Regions from separate parts of the Longimicrobium sp. genome, predicted to be linked through region 3. Evidence: riboswitches for the same ligand, from Rfam matches in the RefSeq annotation. Region 3 holds a riboswitch; each other region holds the start of a gene.

Region 1 (11,200 bases), on a different contig from region 3:
TGCCGGGCGAGGACGACCAGGGCAACCGCTACCCGATCGTCTACGAGATCGACGAGTTCCGCTGCATCTTCTGCGGGATGTGCCAGGAGGTGTGCCCGGTGGAGGCAATCCACGTGGGCAACCACTACGAGGCGGGCGAGTACACGCGCGACAACTTCGTGTACGACCTGGACCGCCTGATGAAGCAGACGCACCCCAGCACGCTGCTGTGGGACCCGGCGGACCCGGCGGGGGAGTAAGGCTCGCTGCGCTCGCAGTGCGAAAGTGCGAAAGTGCGAAAGTAACGGCGGTAGCTTGCTGAGGCCCGGGCTGTAAGCGGTCTCGACAGGCTTCGTCGAATCGCGCGAAGGCAGAGGGTGCAGTCCGCGAAGGCGGACTTCGTGAATTTCCAGCCGCGGTTTCAACCGCCGCTGGAGGGGGACCGCGCCGCATTCTGTCGACGCGCACCGATGCTCGAGGGGCGTGCGCCGGGTTTGTCGAGGCGCACCCATGCAGAGGAAGCAGTCCGCGAAGGCGGACTTTGGGCCGTTGTTGCCGCGGTTTCAACCGCCCCTGCAGGCGGACGGCGCCTGGTCCTGCCGAGGCGCACGGTAATCGGGGTGGGACCGCGCCTGCTTCTGTCGAGGCGCACCGATTCTGTTGGATGGATGATGTTGTTCGGGGCCCCCGGATGAGGGTGCACAACGTGGATACCAGATGCTGACCCAGATCCTGTTCTTCTTCTTCGCGGCCTGCGCCATCGGCTCGGCCGTGATGGTGATCTCGCGGAAGAACCCCGTGTCGAGCGCCCTGTGGCTGATCGGCACCTTCTTCTCGCTGGCCGCCATCTACACCCTGCTGGGCGCCTTCTTCATCGGCATCGTCCAGATCCTGGTGTACGCCGGCGCCATCATGGTGCTGTTCCTCTTCGTGATCATGCTGCTGAACCTGGGCAACGACTACGAGGTGGACATCCGCGGCACCGGGTGGAAGATCATGGCGGGGGGCGCCGCGCTGGTGATGATCGCGCTGCTGGGCCGCATGTTCACCGGCCTTCCGCCCACGGGCGTGGGCGCCGACGTGGGGCACGCCGCCCTGGCCGCGCAGACGGCCGAGCGCGGCACCGTGGGGCTGATCGGCATTCCCATGTACCAGGAGTACGTCGTTCCGCTCCAGGCCACGGCCATGCTGCTGCTGATCGCGGTGGTGGGCGCGGTGGCGCTGGCCAAGAGAAAGATCTGAGGAGCACGTGGAGCACGTTCCGCTGCAGTACTCGCTGGCGCTCAGCGCCATCCTGTTCTCCATCGGCGTCGCGGGGGTGGTCATCCGCCGCAACGCGATCGTCCTGTTCATCTGCATCGAGCTCATGCTCAACGCCGTGAACCTGGCCTTCGTGTCGCTTTCGCCGTACGCCGGGGTGCAGGGGCAGGTGTTCGTCTTCTTCGTGATCGCCGTCGCCGCCGCCGAAGCCGCGGTGGGGCTGGCCATCATCATCTCGGTCTTCCGCCACAGCGAGTCGGTGGACATCAAGAACTTCAGCCTGCTACGGTGGTAGGGGTGATGCTCCTCCTTCAAGCCGCCGAAGCGGCGCACGGCGCGCCGGCCGCCGCCGCCGCGCACGGCGCCGAAGCGGCCTCGCACGGCGCCACGTTCCACCCGGTGCTGCCCTGGCTGATCCTGGCCCTGCCGCTGCTGGGCTTTCTGGTCAACGGCCTGATCGCGCTGTACGCCGCGCGCAAGGCGCTGCCCGCCGTTCCCCCCGTGGGCGACCCGTACTGGGACACGCACGGGCACGACGCGCACCACGCCCACGCCGCCGCCCCGGCCCTGGCGCACGCCCACGCGGCCGCGCCCAGCGAGCAGGAGCACCTGGACAGCGGCCTGCGTCCCAATCCGGCGGACCATGCGGACGACCATGCGCATCACGCCCATGCGCACGACGCGCACGGCCATGATGCGCATGGTCATGATGCGCACGACGACCACGGGCACCACGGCCCCAAGCCGTGGACGCACGTCGCGCCGTCGTTCATCGCGCCGGGCGTGCTGCTGGCCGCGTTCGCCATCGCCGTGCTCAACTGGATGAACATGCGCGGGGCGGGGACGTTCGAAGACATCAAGGGCTGGGAGTGGATGCCCGTCGGCGATCTGCAGGTTGGGTTCGACCTGCTGCTGGACCCGCTCTCGATGGTGATGACGCTGATCATCACCGGCGTGGGCTCGCTGATCCACATCTTCTCCATCGGCTACATGAAGGAGGACCCCGGGTACCCGCGCTTCATGGCGTACCTGAACCTCTTCATCTTCTTCATGCTGATCCTGGTCCTGGGATCGTCCTATCCGCTGATGTTCGTGGGCTGGGAGGGCGTGGGCCTGTGCAGCTACCTGCTGATCGGCTTCTGGTTCAAGGAAAAGGCGAACGCCGACGCGGGGAAGAAGGCGTTCATCGTCAACCGCATCGGCGACTTCGGGTTCCTGATCGCCATGTTCCTGCTGTTCGTGAACGTGGGCACGCTCACGTTCAGCGAGGTGATGCAGCGGGCGCCGTCGGAGCTGGAGTTCGGCGGGGCGGTGGCGACGGCGATCGCGCTCTTCTTCTTCCTGGGCGCCGCGGGCAAGAGCGCGCAGCTGCCGCTGTACGTGTGGCTCCCCGACGCCATGGCCGGCCCCACGCCGGTCTCGGCGCTGATCCATGCGGCGACGATGGTGACGGCCGGCGTGTACCTGGTCGTCCGCTCGTCGGTGATCTTCACCATGGCGCCCCGGGCCTCGCTGGTTGTGGCCGTCGTGGGCACGCTGACGGCACTGTTCGCGGCGACCATCGGCCTGAAGCAGTGGGACATCAAGAAGGTGCTGGCGTATTCCACCGTGTCGCAGCTGGGCTTCATGTTCGCCGCGGTGGGGATGGGCGCGTACACGGCGGGCGTGTTCCACCTGATGACCCACGCCTTCTTCAAGGCCTGCCTCTTCCTGGGCTCGGGCGCGGTGATCCACGCCATGCACGGCGCTTTCCACGCCACGCACAACCCGGCCGACGCGCAGGACATGCGCAACATGGGCGGGCTGAAGCGGCACCTGCCGATCACGTTCGCCACGATGGGCATCGCCACGCTGGCCATCGCCGGTGTGCCGCCGTTCGCCGGCTTCTTCTCCAAGGACGAGATCATCGGCGCGGCCTGGCTGGGCGCGGACGGCGCCAACCCGCTCGCGGCGGGAATGAGCCAAATCGGGATGGATCCGACGCCCTGGATGTGGGCCATCGGCGTCATCCTGACCCTGACGGCGTTCATTACGGCCTTCTACATGGGCCGGATGATGATCTACACCTTCTTCGGCCGGTTCCGCGGGACGGACACGGAGCGCAGCCACCTGCACGAGGGAAACTGGACGCTGACGCTGCCGCTGATCGTGCTGGCGCTCCTGTCGACCGTTGGCGGCCTGCTGAACGTCGAGAAGCAGGTGTTTGACCACGTGCCGGTGATTGGCCCGATGTTCAACGCCATGGCCATCGGTGGCGATGCGACGCTGCATCATTGGATTCACCCGGTGATCGCCGGTTCGGAGACGGTGATGCGCGAGAACGCGCCGAACGCGGCGGAGCCGCACCACGCCGCGTGGCCGATCTTCCTGGCCATCGCAATCGGCCTGGGCGGGCTGGCGCTGGCCTGGGCACTGGTGAGCAAGCGCAACGACCGCGTGCGGACGGCGGACGTGGAGCCGGCGTACGAGGGCGGGCTGCAGAAGGCGCTCTACAACAAGTGGTACGTGGACGAGTTCTACGACCGCACGGTGGTGAAGCCGGTGAACTTCCTGTCGCGCCTGCAGTGGGGCTTCGACCGAGGCATCGACGGCATGGTCGACGGGTTCGGCCGCATGGCGCAGGCGCTGGGGCTGTGGATGGGCCGGGCCCAGACCGGATACGTGAACACCTACGCGTTCGTGCTGATCGTGGGTGTGCTGGTGGTGCTGGGCAGCTTCATGGCCCTTTGACGCGCAGACGGAAATGGAATCGATCTACCAGAGCCACTGGATCCTCACCTTCCTGATCCTGTTCCCCGTGCTGGGCGCGCTGGCCGCGTACCTGGCGGGCGAGCGGAACGCGCGGATGGTCGCGCTGGGGGCGGGGATCCTGGAGTTCGTCGCCTCGGTGCCGCTGTTCTTCAGCTTCAACCCGGCCGGCCGCTGCACCTTCAAGGGCTCGGGCGGGCTGCTGGGGCCGGGTATGCGCGAGGAGGTGATCCCCCTGATGCAGAACTGCGCCAACGCGGCGTGGTTCCCGGACTGGGGCATCCGCTACCAGATCGGAATGGACGGCATTAGCCTGTTCATGGTGCTGCTGACCACGCTGCTGCTGCCGCTGATGGTGCTGGGCTCGTGGACGTACATCCGCGAGCGCCAGCGCACCTTCTACCCCGCGCTGCTCACGCTGACGTCGGGCGTGGTGGGCGTGTTCGTGGCCCTGGACATGTTCCTGTTCTACATGTTCTGGGAGATGATGCTGATCCCCATGTACTTCCTGATCGGCGTGTGGGGCGGCAAGGAGCGGGTGTACGCGGCGGTGAAGTTCTTTCTGTACACCACCATCGGCTCGCTGCTGATGCTGGTGGCCATCCTGTACCTGTGGTGGCGGGCGCAGGCCGGCGGCGCGCCGCCCAGCTTCAGCTACTACGCGTTCCTGCCGGTGCGCACCACCGAGGCCGAGCAGTTCCTGCTGTTCCTGGCCTTCGCGCTGGCGTTCGCCATCAAGGTGCCGGTGTTCCCGTTCCACACCTGGCTGCCGCACGCCCACGTGCAGGCGCCCACGGCGGGTTCGGTGATCCTGGCGGGCGTGCTGCTGAAGATGGGCACCTACGGCTTCATCCGCTTCGGCGTGACGCTGTTCCCCGACGCGGCCACGGACCCGCGCACCGTCTTCTGGGCGATGGTGCTGGGGGTGGTGGGCATCATCTACACGGCGATGGTGGCGGCGGTGCAGCCCAACGCCAAGAAGCTGGTGGCGTACACCTCGGTGGCGCACCTGGGCTTCGTGATCCTGGGCATCTTCGCGTTCAACCTGCAGGGGCTGCAGGGCGCGCTGCTGGTGATGATCGGCCACGGCCTGTCCACGCCCATGCTCTTCTTCCTTCTGGGCATGCTGTACGAGCGGCGCCACAGCTACGAGATCGAGGACTTCGGCGGGCTGGCGGCCACCGTGCCGCTGCTGGCTGTGATGCTGGTGTTCGCGGCGATGGCCTCCATCGGGCTGCCGGGGACGGCCGGGTTCTTCTCGGAGTTCCTGGTGCTGCTGGGCACCTTCCGCAGCGCGCCGTGGATGGCGCTGATCGCCAGCACCGGCGTGATCTTCGCCGCGTACTACATGCTGCCGATGGTGCAGCGCATCCTCTTCAACCCGCTCGACAAGCCGGCCAACCGCCGTCTGCCGGACCTGAACCTGCGCGAGATGGCGATCCTGGTGCCGCTGGTGGCGCTGATCCTGTGGCTGGGCTTCTATCCCAAGCCCGTCCTCGACCGCATGCAGCCCGCGGCGCAGATGATCCTGGACATGAGCGAGCGGTCGACCGTGGTGGAGCCCTTCGGCTTCGCCGCCCTCGACGCTGAACCGAACCGCTGACCCGCGCCCGAGCCGATTGATGGAACTGAACCTGGCCAACCAGGGCCACTACTTCTGGGCGCTGCTGCCGGAAATCGTCCTTTCGCTCTGCGCGATGGCGGTGCTGCTGGTGGACGTGTTCCAGAAGGGCAACCGCTCCGAGCCCTCCAGCCGCGCCATTCCCTGGCTGTCCATCGGCAGCCTGGTGCTCACGGCCATCGCCAACATCGCGCTGTACCGGATGAGGCACCAGGCCGGCTCGGAGGCCGGGATGGTGGCGCTGGACTCGTTCCGGGTGATCGTGAACTTCATCTGCCTGCTGGCGGCCGGGATGGCGCTGCTGCTGTCGATGGGGTACCTGGACCGGCGGGGGATCAACCGCGGCGAGTTCCACGCGCTGATCCTGTTCGCCACGCTGGGGATGATGCTGATGGCCGGCGCCACCGACCTGCTGATGGTGTTCATCGGCCTGGAGGTGATGTCGGTGGCCATCTACGTGCTGGTGGGCTTCGACCGCCTGGACGCGCGCTCCACCGAGGGCTCGCTGAAGTACTTCCTGCTGGGCGCCTTCACCAGCGCGTTCTTCCTGTACGGCATCGCGCTGACCTTTGGCGCCACGGGGACCACGAACATCGCGCGGATGAACCAGCTGCTCATCTCCGGCAACCGCGACGAGCCCATGCTGATGGCGGGGATGGCGCTGCTGCTGGTGGGCTTCGGGTTCAAGGTGGCGGCCATGCCCTTCCACATGTGGACCCCCGACGCCTACGACGGCGCGCCCACGCCGGTGACGGCGCTGATGGCCACCGGGGTGAAGGCGGCCGCGTTCGCGGCGTTCATCCGCGTGTTCCTGGTGGGCTTCGCCGGCGGGTACGAGCACTGGGCCATCCCCATCTTCTTCATCGCCATGCTCACCATGGTCGGGGGCAACCTGATCGCGGCCACGCAGGGCTCGGTGAAGCGCATGCTGGCGTATTCGTCCATCGCCCACGCGGGGTACCTGCTGGCGGCGCTGCTGGCCATCAACTCCGGCGGGCCGGGCGCCTTCCTCTTCTACCTGCTGGTGTACACGCTGATGACGGCGGGCGCCTTCGGGGTGGTGATCGCCAACGCGCGCGGCGCCGACGAGCGGGTGACGCTGGAGGATTATTCCGGGCTGGCGCACCAGAAGCCGCTGCTGGCGGCGGTGTTCTCCATCTTCCTGCTGTCGCTGGCGGGCTTTCCGCTGACGGCGGGGTTCCTGGGCAAGCTGTACATCCTGCGCGCGCTGGTGTCGGCCCCGCAGAACCTGACGCCGCTGGCGGTGGTGCTGGTGCTGGCGTCGCTGGTTTCGTACTTCTACTACCTGCGCGTGATCGTGGTGATGTACATGCGCCCCGCGCGCGGCGCCGACGAGCACGCGCACGCGCGGCTGCCTCGTCCGGCCATGGCGGGCGTAGTGGCCGCGGCGGCGCTGATCGTGCTGCTGTTCTTCACCGCCGGCGCGCAGGTGTTTCCCGGCGGGATGACGGCCGCCGGGGTGCGGCAGCGCTGGGGGATCCTGGACCTGGCCGACCGCGGCTGGCAGTCGCTGAACGCGCCCCGCGACGCGGTGGCGGCGTCCGCGGCGGCGGCGCCGGCGCCCTGACGCGACCGGCGCCGGGCCACCGAAGAAGAACTGCAGGGGCCCGGCGGAGTCGCCGGGCCTTGGCGTTTGCACGGGGTTTGCACGGGGGGCGGGAAGGGCTGGCGGGGAGCGAACGCGAGAGGAGCGGATGGCCGTGAACGAGGGCCCCAAGACGGGCCGCGAGGGGCGCCCGGAAGAGCGCCAGGACGAAGCGAAGGGCACGCCGCTGCTGGGGAGCACGCGGCGCAAGGCGGCCGCCGGGCTGGGCGCGGCGGCGCTGGGCGCGTACGCGGTGTACCTGCTGGGCGCCCGCAAGGCGCGCCGCAAGCCGGTGACGGAGCTGCCCAACGCGCTGGGGCTGCCCCTGGAGTACGTGTCGTGGGGCGACGTGTTCTACGCCTACTACCAGCGCGAGGGCACGGGCCGGCCCGTGGTGTTCCTGCATTCCATCAACGCGGTGGCGTCGGCGCACGAGATGCGGCCCATGGTGCGCGCGTTCGCCCGCTACACCGACCGGCCGCTGTTCGCGCTGGAGTGGGTGGGCTTCGGGCACAGCGACCGGCCGGAGATCGCCTACGAGCCGGGGCTGATGGAAGACCAGCTGGAGCACTTCCTGGAGCGCGTCGTCAAACCCGCGGGCGGGGCCGACGTGGTGGCCCTTTCGCTGGGCGCCGCGTATGCGGCCGAGGTGGCGCGGCGCCGGCCGGACCTGGTGCACGCCCTGGTGGCGCTGGAGCCCTCGGGGCTGGGCAAGAACCCGGGCGCCCTGCCGCGCATCTGGTCGCGCCTGCTGTTCACCCTTCCCGGGGTGCAGCGCGCGTTCTACGACCGGCTGACGACGCCCGAGTCGCTGTACCAGTTCGCGGCCGACAACCTGTTCACCCCCGAGTTCGGCGTGCCGGAGGAGTTCGTGGACTTCGCCGCCGAGACCTCGCGGATGGAGGGGGCCGCCCTGCCGCTGGACGACTTCCTGAGCGGGCGGATGTTCCCGCGCGACTCCGCCGACGCCTTCCGCCGGCTGCGGCAGCCGCTGCTGGTGATCCACGGCACGGTGGAGAACCGCCGGCAGGAGAACTACGACCGCCTTCCCGAGCTGGACGGCCGCCCCAACGTGACCGTCGTGGGCCTTCCCACGGGCGGGCTTCCGCACTGGGAGCGCGCGCTGGAGGTGTGGGAGCGGGTCCGCGACTTCCTGGACGCGGCGGGCCCCCGCGCCTGAGCGCGGGCCGCCGCGCCATCGATCTTTTTCCGAGTTCCTACGGAGACGCCACCATGCCGATGTCTGAGTTCCGCCGTTTGCCCCTCACGTTCGCCGCCGCGTTGCTCCTGGCCGCGTGCGGAAGGGGTGGCGACAAGGCGGCGGGAGGGCCGGCGAAGATGGATACCACCAACAAGGAGTGGGAAGACGGGCTGTCGTCGCAGCAGGTGCAGACCGAGGCCAAGGCGCTTTCTCCCGAAGAGGCGGCGCGGATGGGGATGGCCGTCGACACCACCATCCACCTGGAGGCGCTGGACGCACGCGACTCGGCGCTCGTGGAGCGGGGCCGGGTGAGCGCGCCTGCCCTCGGCGACACCGCCAGCGTCCCCGTGCGCGTGGACAGCACGCCCTGAAGCTTTCCGCCGCGGGGCAGGCGTGAACGCAGAGAGCCGAAACGCTCTCTGCGTTTTCTTTTGTCCAACGATGAGCGCGTGGTCCGCGTCGAGCCGAGGCTGCGTCCGCCATGCCGGCGACGGGGCGTCAGCGGGACCGGTGGGATGCAGAGACGTTCCGGCCCAAAACGCGCTTCAGGATTGGCGGCCGCCGGGCCAAGCCCTGCTTCTGCAACACCTTTGCGTATCAATACACTTGCGTTTAGGAAAATCAAGCCTACTTTATAGCTCGCCAAACACCACCTCGCCGAAAACGCACCCCGGCCGCGAGGCCGGTCCGCAAAGCCACAGGTCTCTCCGAGACAGCTGGGCTACCGAAGAAGGGCGTCGCCGGCCCGCCGCGCCGGCAAATCCGTTCGCCCCCCTCCCGCTCATGACCGACACCCCCGTATTCCGGCTCGCAACGAGCTGGCAGACCCGCGTGGCATTTGCCGCGCTCGCGCTTCTTGGCGCCGCGTGCGCCGACCTGGAGAACCCGGCTGCCCCGACCGGCGTGGCGGCGGCTTCCATCTCCGACGCCGCGCACGGCGGCACCCCCGGCTTCTTCTGGCTGCCGCCGATGGCCCGGAACCCCGGCGCGCCCGGGACGTTCGATGCCGGGCTCGACCCCACCGTGACCATCTGCGCGTGGTCGGGCACCGCCTGCACCTCTCCCGTCGCCGAGTACACGCGGGCAGGGGGCACCGGCGGCGAGGCGGTGAAGGTTTCCGACTCGCACTACCACGTCAACTGGCACACCCGCCAGTTCTCCCTGAGCGAGGCGCAGGTGTACCGCGTTCGCGTGCGCGTGGGACCGGTGGAGCTGGGCCACGCCGACGTGCGCGTGGTGGCGAACGGTTCGGCGGCGCGCGGCGTGGACGGCAGCCGGTACGTGGCCGTGGTGAACGGGCAGACGCTGGCCGTGAAGTTCCGCATCGAGTCGGGGATCCCGGGGGCCGTGATCGTCACACCGGGGACCGCGACGGTGCTGCCGGGCGAAACCCAGCAGTTCACCGCGGCCGTCACCGACCTGCACGGCAACGTCATCGCCGGCGCGCCGGTCACCTGGTCGTCCACCATCGCCAGCGTGGGCACCGTGGACGCGAACGGCATGGCGACGGGGAGCCAGACGGGCTTCACGTCCATCACCGCGACGATCGGGTCCATCACCGGCAGCGCCGCGCTGATCGTGGACGAGCCGATCCACCGCTGGCACCTGATGGAGCCCGCCCACGACCAGGGCAACTGGGCGGTGTGGGGCACGTCGGTGAACAACGTCTACGCGGCCAACTGGACGAGCGTGCTGCACTTCGACGGGGTGGAGTGGAGCAACGTCGACACCGTGCAGTGGCATGGCACGCTCGACATCTACGGCACCGCGGCCGACGACATCTACGCCGTGGGCCAGGCCGGGCGCATCCTGCACTTCGACGGGCAGGTGTGGCGCCAGGAGCAGTGGGACGGCCAGAGCGTCTACCCCCTGGCCCTGGGCAACTGGTACACGCCGTCGCCCAACATCTACCTCTGGGGCGTGTGGGCCGCCGGGCCAAACGACTGGTTCGTGGTGGGCGACCGGGGAACCATCCTGCGCGGCAAGGCGGGGAACTGGACGCCGATGAACTCCGGCGTCACCACGCTCCTTCGCCGCGTGTGGGGCACCTCGGCCACCGACGTGTACGCCACGGGCGACGGCGGCGTGCTGCTTCACTTCGACGGCACCGCGTGGTCACAGGTGACGCTGCCGGAGAGCGTGGACATGTGGGGCGTGTGGGGCTCGTCCGCCACCGACGTGTACGTGGTGGGCGCCGGCGGCAGGGTGTTCCACTACGATGGCGCGTCGTGGAGCCTGATCCAGCTGCCCACCGGGAACTTCCTGTACGCCGCGTGGGGAACGTCGGCCAGCAACGTGTACGTCGGCGGGTCCGGCGGCACCATCTACAGGTGGAACGGCGCCCGGTGGATCATGGAGGAGGCGCCGGCCCAGCAGGTGTTCGACTTCTGGGGCCCCACGGGCACCGACGTGTTCGCGGCGCTCAGCGGCTGGTCGATCCTGCGCCGCTGACGTCACTCTTCCGGGATGACGAGAGGGCCGGCCCCGCACGCGCGGGGCCGGCCTTTTCGCATTCCGCCGCCCCTTGTGGAACCTCGCCCCGTGTGGCACTGTACCCACCGTTCCACGAGTGAAGATACGCATCTCCCAAGGACGTAACTGCATGCAACACAACTTGTTCGCCCGTCTGGGCGCGGTGGTGCTGGCGGGTGGCGCGGCCGCCTGCGCCGGGACGGCCGTTCCCCCGGCGGGAGCGCCCGCCGCGGCGGCTCCGGCCTCGGCCGCGGCCACGCCCGAGCAGGCCGCTGCCTTCATCGCGGAGAGCGAGGCCGAGCTTCGCGAGCTG
Region 2 (5,278 bases), on a different contig from region 3:
ATCGCAATTCGTTGTCTCGAAATCAGTTAAGCGTACGCCGACGCGGGGCGAGGATACCCGGTACGGTGGCCGGCGTTCCTCGATCGACGCGCCATCAACGTGAAGCCCGGAGGCGCTGACGCGGCTGCGGACGGAGATCGAGAGGAAGTGAGTGCGGGACTGCGTGACCGGCCTGAATCAACTCACCGGGCGCGGTAGCGGTCACCACGACCGAGCCTCGTCACCACAGACCTACGGGGGCACGCGATACTTAAGCGAGAGATACTATCGTCGACCTGAGTATCGTCAGGGATAGTATCGTCGGACATACTATTGTCAGAGATAGTATCGTGAGAGATAGTATCGTCAGCTTGAGTATCGGCCGGATCGCAAAAGACCGTGACTACATCAGGAATTTCCCTCGCGCCCGCGGCCATTCTGTTCGACCTGGATGGCACACTCATCGACACGTATCACCTGTACCTGGAGTGCTACCGGCGCGCGCTGGAGCCGCACCTGGGCTACGCGCCCACCGACGAGGAGATCATCGCGCGCAATCCCGTTTCAGAGCGGCGGTTCCTGGTGGACTGGATCGGCGAGAAGCGCGGGGCGGCGTGCCACGCCGAGATGCGGGAGCTGTACGGCGAGCTGTACTCCCTGAAGGGCGAGGGCACCTACGGGGGCGTCGTGGAGATGCTGTCTGCTCTGAAGTCCGCAGGGTACCCGATGGGGATCGTCACGGGGAAGAGCCGCGAGGCGTGGCACGTCACGCAGATCTACTCGGACCTGGGCTACTTCGACGTGGTGATCACCGACGATGACGTGCACGCGCCCAAGCCCGACCCCTCCGGCCTGCTCGCCGCCGCCGCGGCGCTGGGTGTAGAGCCCGCGGCTGCCATCTACATCGGCGATTCCACGAGCGACCTGAAGGCGGGGCGCAACGCGGGGATGAGGATCGGCGCGGCGCTGTGGCCCAAGACGGCGCCGGGGGAGAAGGACGCCTTTCTGCACGCCATCGAGGGGATGATGCCCGAATGGATCTTCGAGCATCCGTCCGACATCACCCGCGCGTTCGCCCTCTGGTGCTGAAGCCGAGCGCGGCGGGTGCCAGGTGACGTGTGCGGGAGGTGCCGCGACGGCTGGTGGAGCGCGTGGGAAAAATCAGCATCCGGGGCATGCGCTCCGGCGCCTCGGCCGCCGGGCAGGCACCACCCGCGCAAACCACGCGCTCAGAGCGGGCCCGGAGCCCTGGCTCAGCCCGGGAGGTCTGCCCTCGTCGGGCCGTCGCGCAGAGTGCCGGTGATCTCGATCGAGTGCCCCCAGAACAGGTCGCCGCCGTCGTACCAGAACGTGAAGCCACCCTCGGCGTCGACCGTGACCGACTCCAGCCGCAATCCGGCGCGGAACCCGGCAGGTGTCATTTTCGCCTCACCTTCATCCAGCCAGCTCTCGTTCTTCCGAGGCAGGAGCGACTGTACCGCGAACGCCCGGATCCTCTCCGCCCACGCCGCCTGGTCGTCCCACAGCGCCCGAGCCGTTCGCAGCGAGGCCGCCAGCTCCACTTCGTTCTCCGCCTCCATCTGGACGACGATGGTGTCGGCGCCCCACGCGGCTGTCCCTTCCCACCACCCGGCGGAGCGGTCCAGGACCAACGTTCCGAAGCGCTCATCTTCGTGCGTGACCGGCGTCGACAGGAGTTCCGCGCGAAGCAGCAGCGGGTCATCGGCGGCCAGGCGGGTGTCCACTACATCGAGGAGCTCCGCGGTGTTCTCGCCCGTGAAGCGGACTCGCACAGAGACCACGCGCCGCGAATTGAGCCGGTCCATCAGTGCCTGCGTCTCGTTGTGCGTGGTCGTTCGGGTGACGGACAGGGGAGTGGTGTGAATGGTCCCGTCCGCGCGGCGCCACTCCTCCAGTGTGAATCGCAGCGTCCAGTCCGCTCCCGGCGGGGTCTGCGATCCTGCTGCGCCCGCCGGGTGCATGATGCCGGTAATCAGCTCGCCGCCGGGCGGTTCGGCGGCGGGTACGCCGGCCGGCGCCCCGGAAAAGAGAAGGACGAGCAATCGGCGCAAGCTTATCATCGGCATGTTCGAAAGCGAGTGGGATGAGGATGTACAGCGAGACACCTGGGAAGGAGGGGCCCGGGCCTGCTCCAGGTGATGCTTCTCAGGCGATGCTTTCCCGGAAGTTGCCGGGCCTGGGCCGGCCAGCACAAGGGCTGCGTCGACGTGTATGCGCCCAGGCCCGCCCTCCGGCAAGGGCGCCTTTCTGCACGCCATCGAGGCGATGACGCCCGAGTGGATCTTCGAGCACCCCTCAGACATCACCCGCGCATTCGACCTGTGGTGCTGAAGCCGAGCCTCCACGGATGCTGAACGCACGCTGGCGCGAAAACAGTTGACGATCCGCGCAACTTCTGCTTGCTTCCAATCGCGTCCCGTCGCCGACGCTCACCTTCGCGCGAGGTCCGTTACGTGAGAATCAGCATCGCCGCAGCCGCGGTGGCCATCGCGTTCGCGCACCCGGCTCGCGCGCAGCAGCCGACGCCGGCGCCGACCGCGACCGCCGCCGACTCGCAGGGGGTCCGGAACCCGCGCCCCGCGGGAACCCTTGGCCTGGCACTTCGCATCTTTCCCAACGCGCGGCCGTTCGTCGCGGTCGTGTCGCCGGAGTCGCCGGCGGCCGCGGCGGGGTTCATGGTGGACGACGTGGTGCTCTCCATCGACGGGCGTGACAGCCTGGAGCGTCCCCTGTTTCCTGGGCTGGCGCCGGGGCGCGCCTACACCGTCCGCGTGAAGCGCGGGGACGAGGAGCGCGAGCTGCGGATCGTGGCCGCGGCGCCTGCCGCCGCGCCGTAAGCGTCACTCGGCGCAGGACGTTTACCGGGAACGTTCCTTGCGCCACCTCCGTGCACCGGCGCAAGTTGCCGGAAATGATGCACCCCGCCTGGCCGTTCTTACCCGCGCCGGGCACCTACGATAACGGCAAACCCGTCGAAAGGCGGGGACGCAAAGCCACGAGGCTACAGCCGCGCTCCCCTGCGGCCATGCCGGTCGGGTTACCGAACAGGTGCTGCCATGCGCACTCCTCCGTCCGTATCCGATGCCGCCTCCGGGGCTGGCGCCGAGACCCTGCGCGGCCTGGCCGCGAACGCCGTCGCCCGGCTGAACCTGGGTGCCGCCGCCGTGCTGCTGGAGGGCGCCGGCCATCCCCCCGTGCACACCGCCGGCGCGCCGGAGCACCAGCAGGCGCTGCTGGCCGCCATCCTTCACCTGGGCCCGCCGCTGCGCGACGCACGGAACGCGGGCGAAACCCGCACCTTCCGCGCGCTCTCCGCCGGCGATCCGTCCCTCGTCTTCGGCCCCTCGCTCGCCCTCGTGCCGCTTGCCACTCCGGGCGAGGCGCCCGCCGGCTCGCTGGTGGCCCTCAACGTCCGGCCCTGGTCCGCCGGCGAGGTCGCCGCGCTGGAGTGCATGGCCGCGGGGGCGATGGCCGAGATCCGCGCGGAGGCCGCGGACGAGGCGCTGCGCGCGGCCCAGGCCCGGCTGGAGCTGCTGGAACGGGCGCTCGCGGCGGTGGATCGCGGGCTGACCATCACCGACGAGACGGGGGCCATCGTCTACACCAATCCCGCCGAGGCCCAGATGCACGGCTACCGGCTGGACGAGATGTACGGCCTTCCCGCCCGCGCGCTGGCGCCGCCCGAGCTGTGGAGCGCGCAGGGCGGCGTGCCTGCGCGCCCCGTGCGCCGCTGGGTGCGCGAGCGGATCAACGTGCGCCGCGACGGCACCCGCTTTCCCGTGCGCCTGTGGTCCGACATCGTAGCGGCGGACGACGAGCGGCCGATGGGGCTGGTGACGTGGTGCGAGGACCTGAGCGGGCGCGAGGAGCCCGCTGCCCCTTCGAGCGACGTGGACCTCGACGCGCTGACGCGCCTGCCCGACCGCGCCGCCTTTCTGCGCGCGCTGCAGCAGGCGTGCGAGGCCCGCGGCCAGCGTGGGGCCGAGTTCGCGGTGCTGTTCGTGGACCTGGACCGCTTCAAGACGGTGAACGACCGCCTGGGCCACGCCGCGGGCGACGCGCTGCTGGCCGTGGTGGGCGAGCGCCTGGCCGCCTCCATCCGCCCCAGCGACATGGTGGCGCGCATCGGCGGCGACGAGTTCGCCGCGCTGCTGCACGGGGTGGAGCGCGAGCAGGACGCGCTCGCCGTCGTTCAGCGCATCCAGCGGCTGCTCGCGGCGCCGGTGACCATCGAGGACGTGGAGATGCGCTGCTCGGCCAGCATCGGCGTGGCGCTGGGGGCGTGCGCGGAGACGCCGGAGGGGGTGCTGGCGATGGCGGACCGCGCCATGTACCGCGCCAAGACGCTGGGCGCCGGGCACCACGGCTTTTCCGAGCCGGGGGTGATGGCGCACGAAGAGGCCCTGCTGGAGGTGGAGAAGGATCTTCTGCGCGCCATCGACCGCGACGAGCTGACGCTTCACTTTCAGCCCATCGTGTGCCTGGCAGACGGGCGGGTGGAGGGGCTGGAGGCGCTGGTGCGGTGGAACCACCCGCAGCGCGGGCTGCTGGGGCCGCAGGCGTTCCTTCCCGTGGCGGAAGAAACGGGGAAGATCGTAGACCTGGACCGCTGGGTGCTGGCCGCGGCGGCGCGGCAGCTGAAGACGTGGACGGACCACCCGCTGCTGGGCGCCCTGCCCGTGAGCGTGAACTTCTCCGGCCGCCACGTGGTGCATCCGCGAGCCGTGCAGGACGTGGAAGACGTGCTGGCCCGCTTCGGGGTAGATACGCGCCGGCTGATGATCGAGGTGACCGAGACTTCGTTCATGGAAGACTTTCAGACCGCCGCCTCCGTGCTGGCCACGCTGCGCGAGCTGGGGGTGCGCATCTGCCTGGACGACTTCGGCACCGGCTACTCGTCTCTCGCCTACCTGCGCCAGTTCGGCTTCGACCGCCTGAAGATCGACCGCTCCTTCGTGCAGCGCATCGGCGAGAGCGCGGCGGACCAGGCCATCGTGCGGAGCATCGTGGGATTGGCCGACGCGCTGGAGCTCGCCGTGACGGCGGAGGGGGTGGAAACCGCCGCGCAGCACGATGCCGTGCACCGGCTGGGGTGCCGGCATGCGCAGGGCTTTCTCTTCGCCCGCCCCATGGCCGTCGACGCGCTGGAGGGGTGGCTGGCCGCGCCGCGCTGAGGTGACGGCCCGCATGATGCCTCGTCATCCCCGTGGACGCCGGTCCCCTCTCCGGGCCGCGCCGCGTTCCTCCCCCCAGGAGAGTCACACATGCTGGACTGGAT
Region 3 (4,860 bases):
CGAGCTTCAGCGCGGGGCCGGCACCACGTACGATCCCACGGTGGTCAGCATCCTTCGGCGGGTGCTGGCGCGGCGCGAGCTGTACGGGATCGGCTATGGCGTGGGCGGACGGGTAATGGTGGCGCATCCGCGCGAGCTTCGGTCGATGGACCTGGCGGGCCGGCTGCACGCCTCCGGCTTCGAGGCCGAGACGCCGGCCGCCGGCACGCTCCGGCAGCGGCTGCACGGCGACCTGCCCTTGGCGCTGATCGTGGGCGCCGAGCTCGCCGCCGCCGAAGCCGAGACCCTGCGCGAGCTTCGCGCGATCCCGGCCGCGGCGTGGATGCCCATCGTGGTCGTGGACGCAGACGACGCCGGGGTTCGCCCGTCGCTGCTGGAGGCGGGCGCGGACCTTTGCTTCGCCTCGTCGGCCACGTTCACGGAGGTAGGCGCCGCGCTCAACGCGCTCCTCCGCCGCCTCTCCACGCTGGCAGGCGGCACCGCGGAGTAAGTCGCGGTTCGTCGCCCCGCAGAAGCCCCTCCCCGCATCGCCGCGGAGAGGGGCTTTCGCCGTCCGCGCTGTCATCCCGATGGAGCGGCCACACCGTACCCTCAGCGTGGCCTAAACACCGCAGCGACTGAGGGATCCGCCACACAGTGACCGTAGAGCAACAGGGCCGCGGACAGGCTCGTACCTATCTGCGTGAATCCGCCGCTGGACTCGCCGTAAGCCCGGGCTTCAGCCGCACGCGTGTTAGGACCCCCGCGCATGCCAGCCGAAACGCAGTCGAATTCTCCCTTTCCCCTGCGCAGCGGGGGAGAGGGCCGGGGAGAGGGGGCTGCCGAGGCATGCGCCGGCAGCCAGTAGAGCCTCGGTCGAAGTGCTCCTCTCTCCCGCGCAGTTTCGGGGGAGGCCGGGAGAGGGGGCTGCCGAGGCATGCACCGACGTCCAATCGAACCCCAATCGAAGTTCTCCCCTCTCCCGGCGCAGTTTGCCGGGGGAGGGGCGGGGGAGGGGCGAGCCCGGCGGATGTGTCTCGAGTTTGGGTGCCTCGCTGTCGCGCCCCCGGGACGCGCCGGTTGGGGCCTCGATGTGGGGAGAGAGCGATGCGCTTCGGATGGTGTGTGGCGGATCCCTCAGTCGCTGCCAGGTATGGGGTAGCGGCTGGGGTCTCGGGGCCGCTCCTTCGGGATGACACAGGGGCGCCGGATGCGGGTGGTCGGCATCCTATGTAGCAGTGGCGTCACGGGTTACGCGGCGCTTGCAAAAGTCGCGGGCTTCCGCAAAATGCCACGCGGTTTGCAATCGGACCACGCCTGTCATTCCAATCTAAAACGCTCATCTGCAAGCACTTAGCTGCATCACCCGGGTGCGGAACGCGACGTGCCAGAGTGGTGCGCGGGCGCGGCTCCTCCGCGCTCGATGTTCCCGCCCGGAAAATCTCCCCGGGCACCGATCGATAATGGCAAACCCGTCGAAAGGCGGGGACGCAAAGCTACGAGGCTACCGCGGGATCGCTCCCGCCACGCCAGTCGGGCCGCCGAAGCAAGGTGCCATCCATGCGCAAGCTCTCGTCTCGTGTCTCGTCGTTCGCGTCCGTCGTTCTCGCCGGATCGCTCGTGCTCATCAGCGCGGCCTGCGACGGCGCGGGCTCCGTTACCGGCCCCGAGGACCCCACGAAGCCGGAGGCGCCGGTGACCCCCACCAGCGGCCCGTTCTTTCACGGCGCCTTCCTGGGCGAAGCCGACAGCAAGCCCGAGCGCATCGGCGCGGCCATCCGCCAGTACGGCGACATGGTGGGCAAGGCGCCGGCGCTGGTGAAGACCTACCACCCGGTGTCGTGCGACTTTTCCGCCACCGGCTGGTGCGGCAAGGTGCTGCGCGAGGTGAGCGCGGCGGGCGCCACCAACTTCGTCGCCCTGGACCTGCGCTGGAACGGCGCGCCGCAGTCCGGGCTGCTGGAAGCGATCGCCGCGGGCCGCGCGGATGCCGAGTTCGCGCGCATCGGCCGGCAGCTGGCGGCCGTCGGCGGCACGGTGCTGCTGGAGCCGGCGTGGGAGATGAACGGCAACTGGCAGTACGTGTGGCAGGGCGTGGAGAACGGCGGCGACCACAGCGCGCCGGCCAAGTACGCCGCCGCCTGGCGCCGCATCGTCGACATCTTCCGCCGCGAGGGCGCCAGCAACGTCCGCTGGGTGTTCAACCCCAACGTGGGCAACCCGCTGACCAACCGCGCCACGGGCCCGGCGCACTGGAACTGGTACGGCCACTACTATCCCGGCGACGCGTACGTGGACTACGTGGGCGCGCACGGCTTCAACGCGCCGCGGCTGCACGGCGGATCGTGGCAGGAGTTCGACGCCATGGTCGACGGCGCCGAGGCCGACCACATGCTTTCGGACCTGGCCTCGCGCTATCCCGGCAAGCCGATCATCATCGGCGAAGTGGCGAGCGACGAGGGCACGGGCGACGCCAAGGCCCGCTGGATCCGCGGGGCCTTTGCCCACATGCGCCGCCACCCCGCGGTCGTCGGCGCCGTGTGGTTCCACATGGACAAGGAAACCGACTGGCGCGTGAACTCCAGCGCCACGTCGCTGCAGGCCTACCGGGAAGCCGTTCGCGACGCCGGCGTGCTGGCCAGCTACAGCGACGTCTCGTCCCTCCGCCCCACGATGCTGGCGAGCAACTGAGGACGACAGCAACGACGGAAAAACGGGCCGGAGAGGAAGCCCTCTCCGGCGCGTTTTCTATTCCGATCAGGTCGCGCCACACACCCGAACCATCCCCACAGCGAGCCAGTCCACGAAGGTGGACATCGTGTGGTCGTTACAGCGACTTCAGTCGCCCGTGCGGGCCTTGGGCGGCTCCTCAGGGCGAGGATCAGGACCGAGGCCTGAAGTTCCGTGCCGCTGCCGCGCCCCAGCCAAGAGGCATCCGCGGCAAGATCCCACGGCCCTGCATGGTGTGCACTGCGGGCAGATTCAGTGCGCTCGGGCCTCTGGATGACAAATAGCGCCGGAGGCGGCACTCGGCGGGAGGACAGAGGTCAGGGCGTGCCCCATCGTTGTAGGCACACGGCAACAAGCCAGTCTGCGCAGGCAGACTTCGTGTGGTCGTTGCAGCGACTTTGGTCGCCCGTGCGGGCCTTGGGCGGCTCCCCCAGGGCGAGGATCAGGACCGAGGCCTGAAGTTCCCTGCCGCTGCCGCGCCCCAGCCAAGAGGCATCCGCGGCAAGGTCCCACGGCCCTGCATGGTGTGCACTGCGGGCCGATTCAGTGCGCACGGGCCTCTGGATGACAAATTGCGCCGAAGGCAGCACTCGGCGGGAGGACAGAGGTCAGGGCGTGCCCCATCGTTGGAGGCACACCGCAACAAGCCAGTCTGCGCAGGCAGACTTCGTGTGGTCGTTGCAGCGACTTCAGTCGCCCGTGCGGGCCTTGGCAGCGGGCTGAGCTCCCCGAGCAGTATCCCGCCGCGCCGAGTCCGGCCGGGCCGCACTCCGCCGCACCGAATCCCGCCTCACCGAATCGCGCCGGGCCGAGTCTGCCCGGGCCTGCTGGCGGACGATGGGCTTCGTCTGCGCGGGCTGAATGAAGGGCCGGCCGCCGCGCGCGTGGTAGAGCGCGGACTCCAGCACCACCGCCGCCGTGTTCACGTTTTGCCCACGCGTGGACGTGCGCGTTCCCTCGTACACGCCCGACGCCCATCCGCCCGCGCCCGAGCCGGCGGGAGCCACGGTCGCCACCGCGCGCTGCGTATACTCGCCCGGCAGCAGTGCGTGCCAGGCGAAGGCCGCCTTGGCGCTCACCCACCGCGGCTCCGAGATCCGGGTGCGCGGGTTCAGCACGTTCAGCGCGAACGGCTGCCCGTTGCCGACCACCGAGTAGTAGTAGAAGTAGTGCGGCGCGCGGGGAATGGCGTCCTCGCTGACGATCGTCACCTTCCCCGTCTGCCGGTACCGCGCCTCCTGCGCCGCCAGCATCCCCCGCGCCAGCTGCGCCATCTCCGGCGTCCATCCCACCTCCAGCCCCGCCAGGATCACCGGCTCGCTGGTCACGTGGTCGTAGCCCCGCTTGTCGGCCATCAGCGGAATGCCCAGCACGTTCACCGGGCGCGCGTTCTCGCGAAGGGAGAGCGCCTTTTCGGCCCTGTGCCCCCACAGCGCGAAGCCGGAGGCGGCGTACTGCTCGTACGGCAGCCGGCCCTCCTGGTAGCGCCGCTTGCGCCCGCTGCGGGGGGCGCGGTCCTCGCCGTACAGGTATCCGTCGTCCACCATGCGGTCCAGGTCCAGCCGCGCGGCCACCGCCCGCGCCGCCTGGGCGTGCCGGGGCTGCGTGGTGGCGATGATGCGAAGCCAGATCAGCACCCGCCCGATGTCCGTGGCCGACCAGCCGTAGCCGATCGCATCCGGCTCCTCGCGGTCGTTGCGGCCCGCGATGCGCCCCGTGGTCGTCGAATAGTTCTTGTTGAAGGCCGCGCCGTCGTACAGGCGCATGGTGTTCAGCGTCTGCAGCGCCCGCGCCATCCGCCGGTCGTACTCCTCGCGCTCCAGCAGCCCCAGCTCGGCCCCGGCGTAGAGCGCAGCCAGTCCGCTCCCCACGTCCCAGAGCGTGGCGTACGGATAGCCCGCCACCGAGTTCACCAGCCCCGTCCCCGGCTGGTACTGCTGCTCCACGTACACCCACGCGCGCCGGGCCGCGTCGGCATGGAGCGAGTCGTCGCCGGGGAGCGCGCGCCGGCCGGCCTCGGCGGGGGCGGCGGGGTGGCCCGCGGGAGGGGCGGGGCGCACGGGCGGGGAGGCGACGCGTTCGCCCCGGGGCGGGGGCGGCGCGGCCGGGAACTCGTCGTCGTCCTCGGGGCCGGAGGGCCACAGGGCCTGC

The links. A riboswitch is a leader RNA that binds a small molecule or an ion and turns the genes downstream of it on or off. The one in region 3 is predicted to bind cyclic di-GMP.
Region 1: it holds a riboswitch for cyclic di-GMP, as region 3 does, so the genes downstream of both, VIB55_RS00470 (Ig-like domain-containing protein) here and VIB55_RS21170 (glycoside hydrolase family 26 protein) in region 3, are expected to answer to the same signal.
Region 2: it holds a riboswitch for cyclic di-GMP, as region 3 does, so the genes downstream of both, VIB55_RS22360 (bifunctional diguanylate cyclase/phosphodiesterase) here and VIB55_RS21170 (glycoside hydrolase family 26 protein) in region 3, are expected to answer to the same signal.

Annotation. Positions count from the first base shown of each region.
Region 1 covers NZ_DATBNB010000015.1:2,278-13,477, reverse strand. Annotated here, with positions in the region: gene VIB55_RS00510 (NADH-quinone oxidoreductase subunit I) at 1-239, shown strand, start outside; gene VIB55_RS00505 (NADH-quinone oxidoreductase subunit J) at 697-1,221, shown strand; gene nuoK (NADH-quinone oxidoreductase subunit NuoK) at 1,229-1,534, shown strand; gene nuoL (NADH-quinone oxidoreductase subunit L) at 1,540-3,969, shown strand; gene VIB55_RS00490 (NADH-quinone oxidoreductase subunit M) at 3,983-5,590, shown strand; gene VIB55_RS00485 (NADH-quinone oxidoreductase subunit N) at 5,610-7,196, shown strand; gene VIB55_RS00480 (alpha/beta hydrolase) at 7,324-8,394, shown strand; gene VIB55_RS00475 (hypothetical protein) at 8,448-8,786, shown strand; cyclic di-GMP riboswitch class I at 9,070-9,144, shown strand; gene VIB55_RS00470 (Ig-like domain-containing protein) at 9,199-10,866, shown strand; gene VIB55_RS00465 (M2 family metallopeptidase) at 11,018-11,200, shown strand, end outside.
Region 2 covers NZ_DATBNB010000794.1:650-5,927, forward strand. Annotated here, with positions in the region: gene VIB55_RS22345 (HAD family hydrolase) at 379-1,068, shown strand; gene VIB55_RS22350 (DUF2262 domain-containing protein) at 1,233-2,060, opposite strand; gene VIB55_RS22355 (PDZ domain-containing protein) at 2,454-2,837, shown strand; cyclic di-GMP riboswitch class I at 2,953-3,045, shown strand; gene VIB55_RS22360 (bifunctional diguanylate cyclase/phosphodiesterase) at 3,057-5,174, shown strand.
Region 3 covers NZ_DATBNB010000750.1:9-4,868, forward strand. Annotated here, with positions in the region: partial or broken gene VIB55_RS21165 (hypothetical protein) at 1-490, shown strand, start outside; cyclic di-GMP riboswitch class I at 1,435-1,525, shown strand; gene VIB55_RS21170 (glycoside hydrolase family 26 protein) at 1,540-2,670, shown strand; gene VIB55_RS21175 (DUF3131 domain-containing protein) at 3,399-4,860, opposite strand, start outside.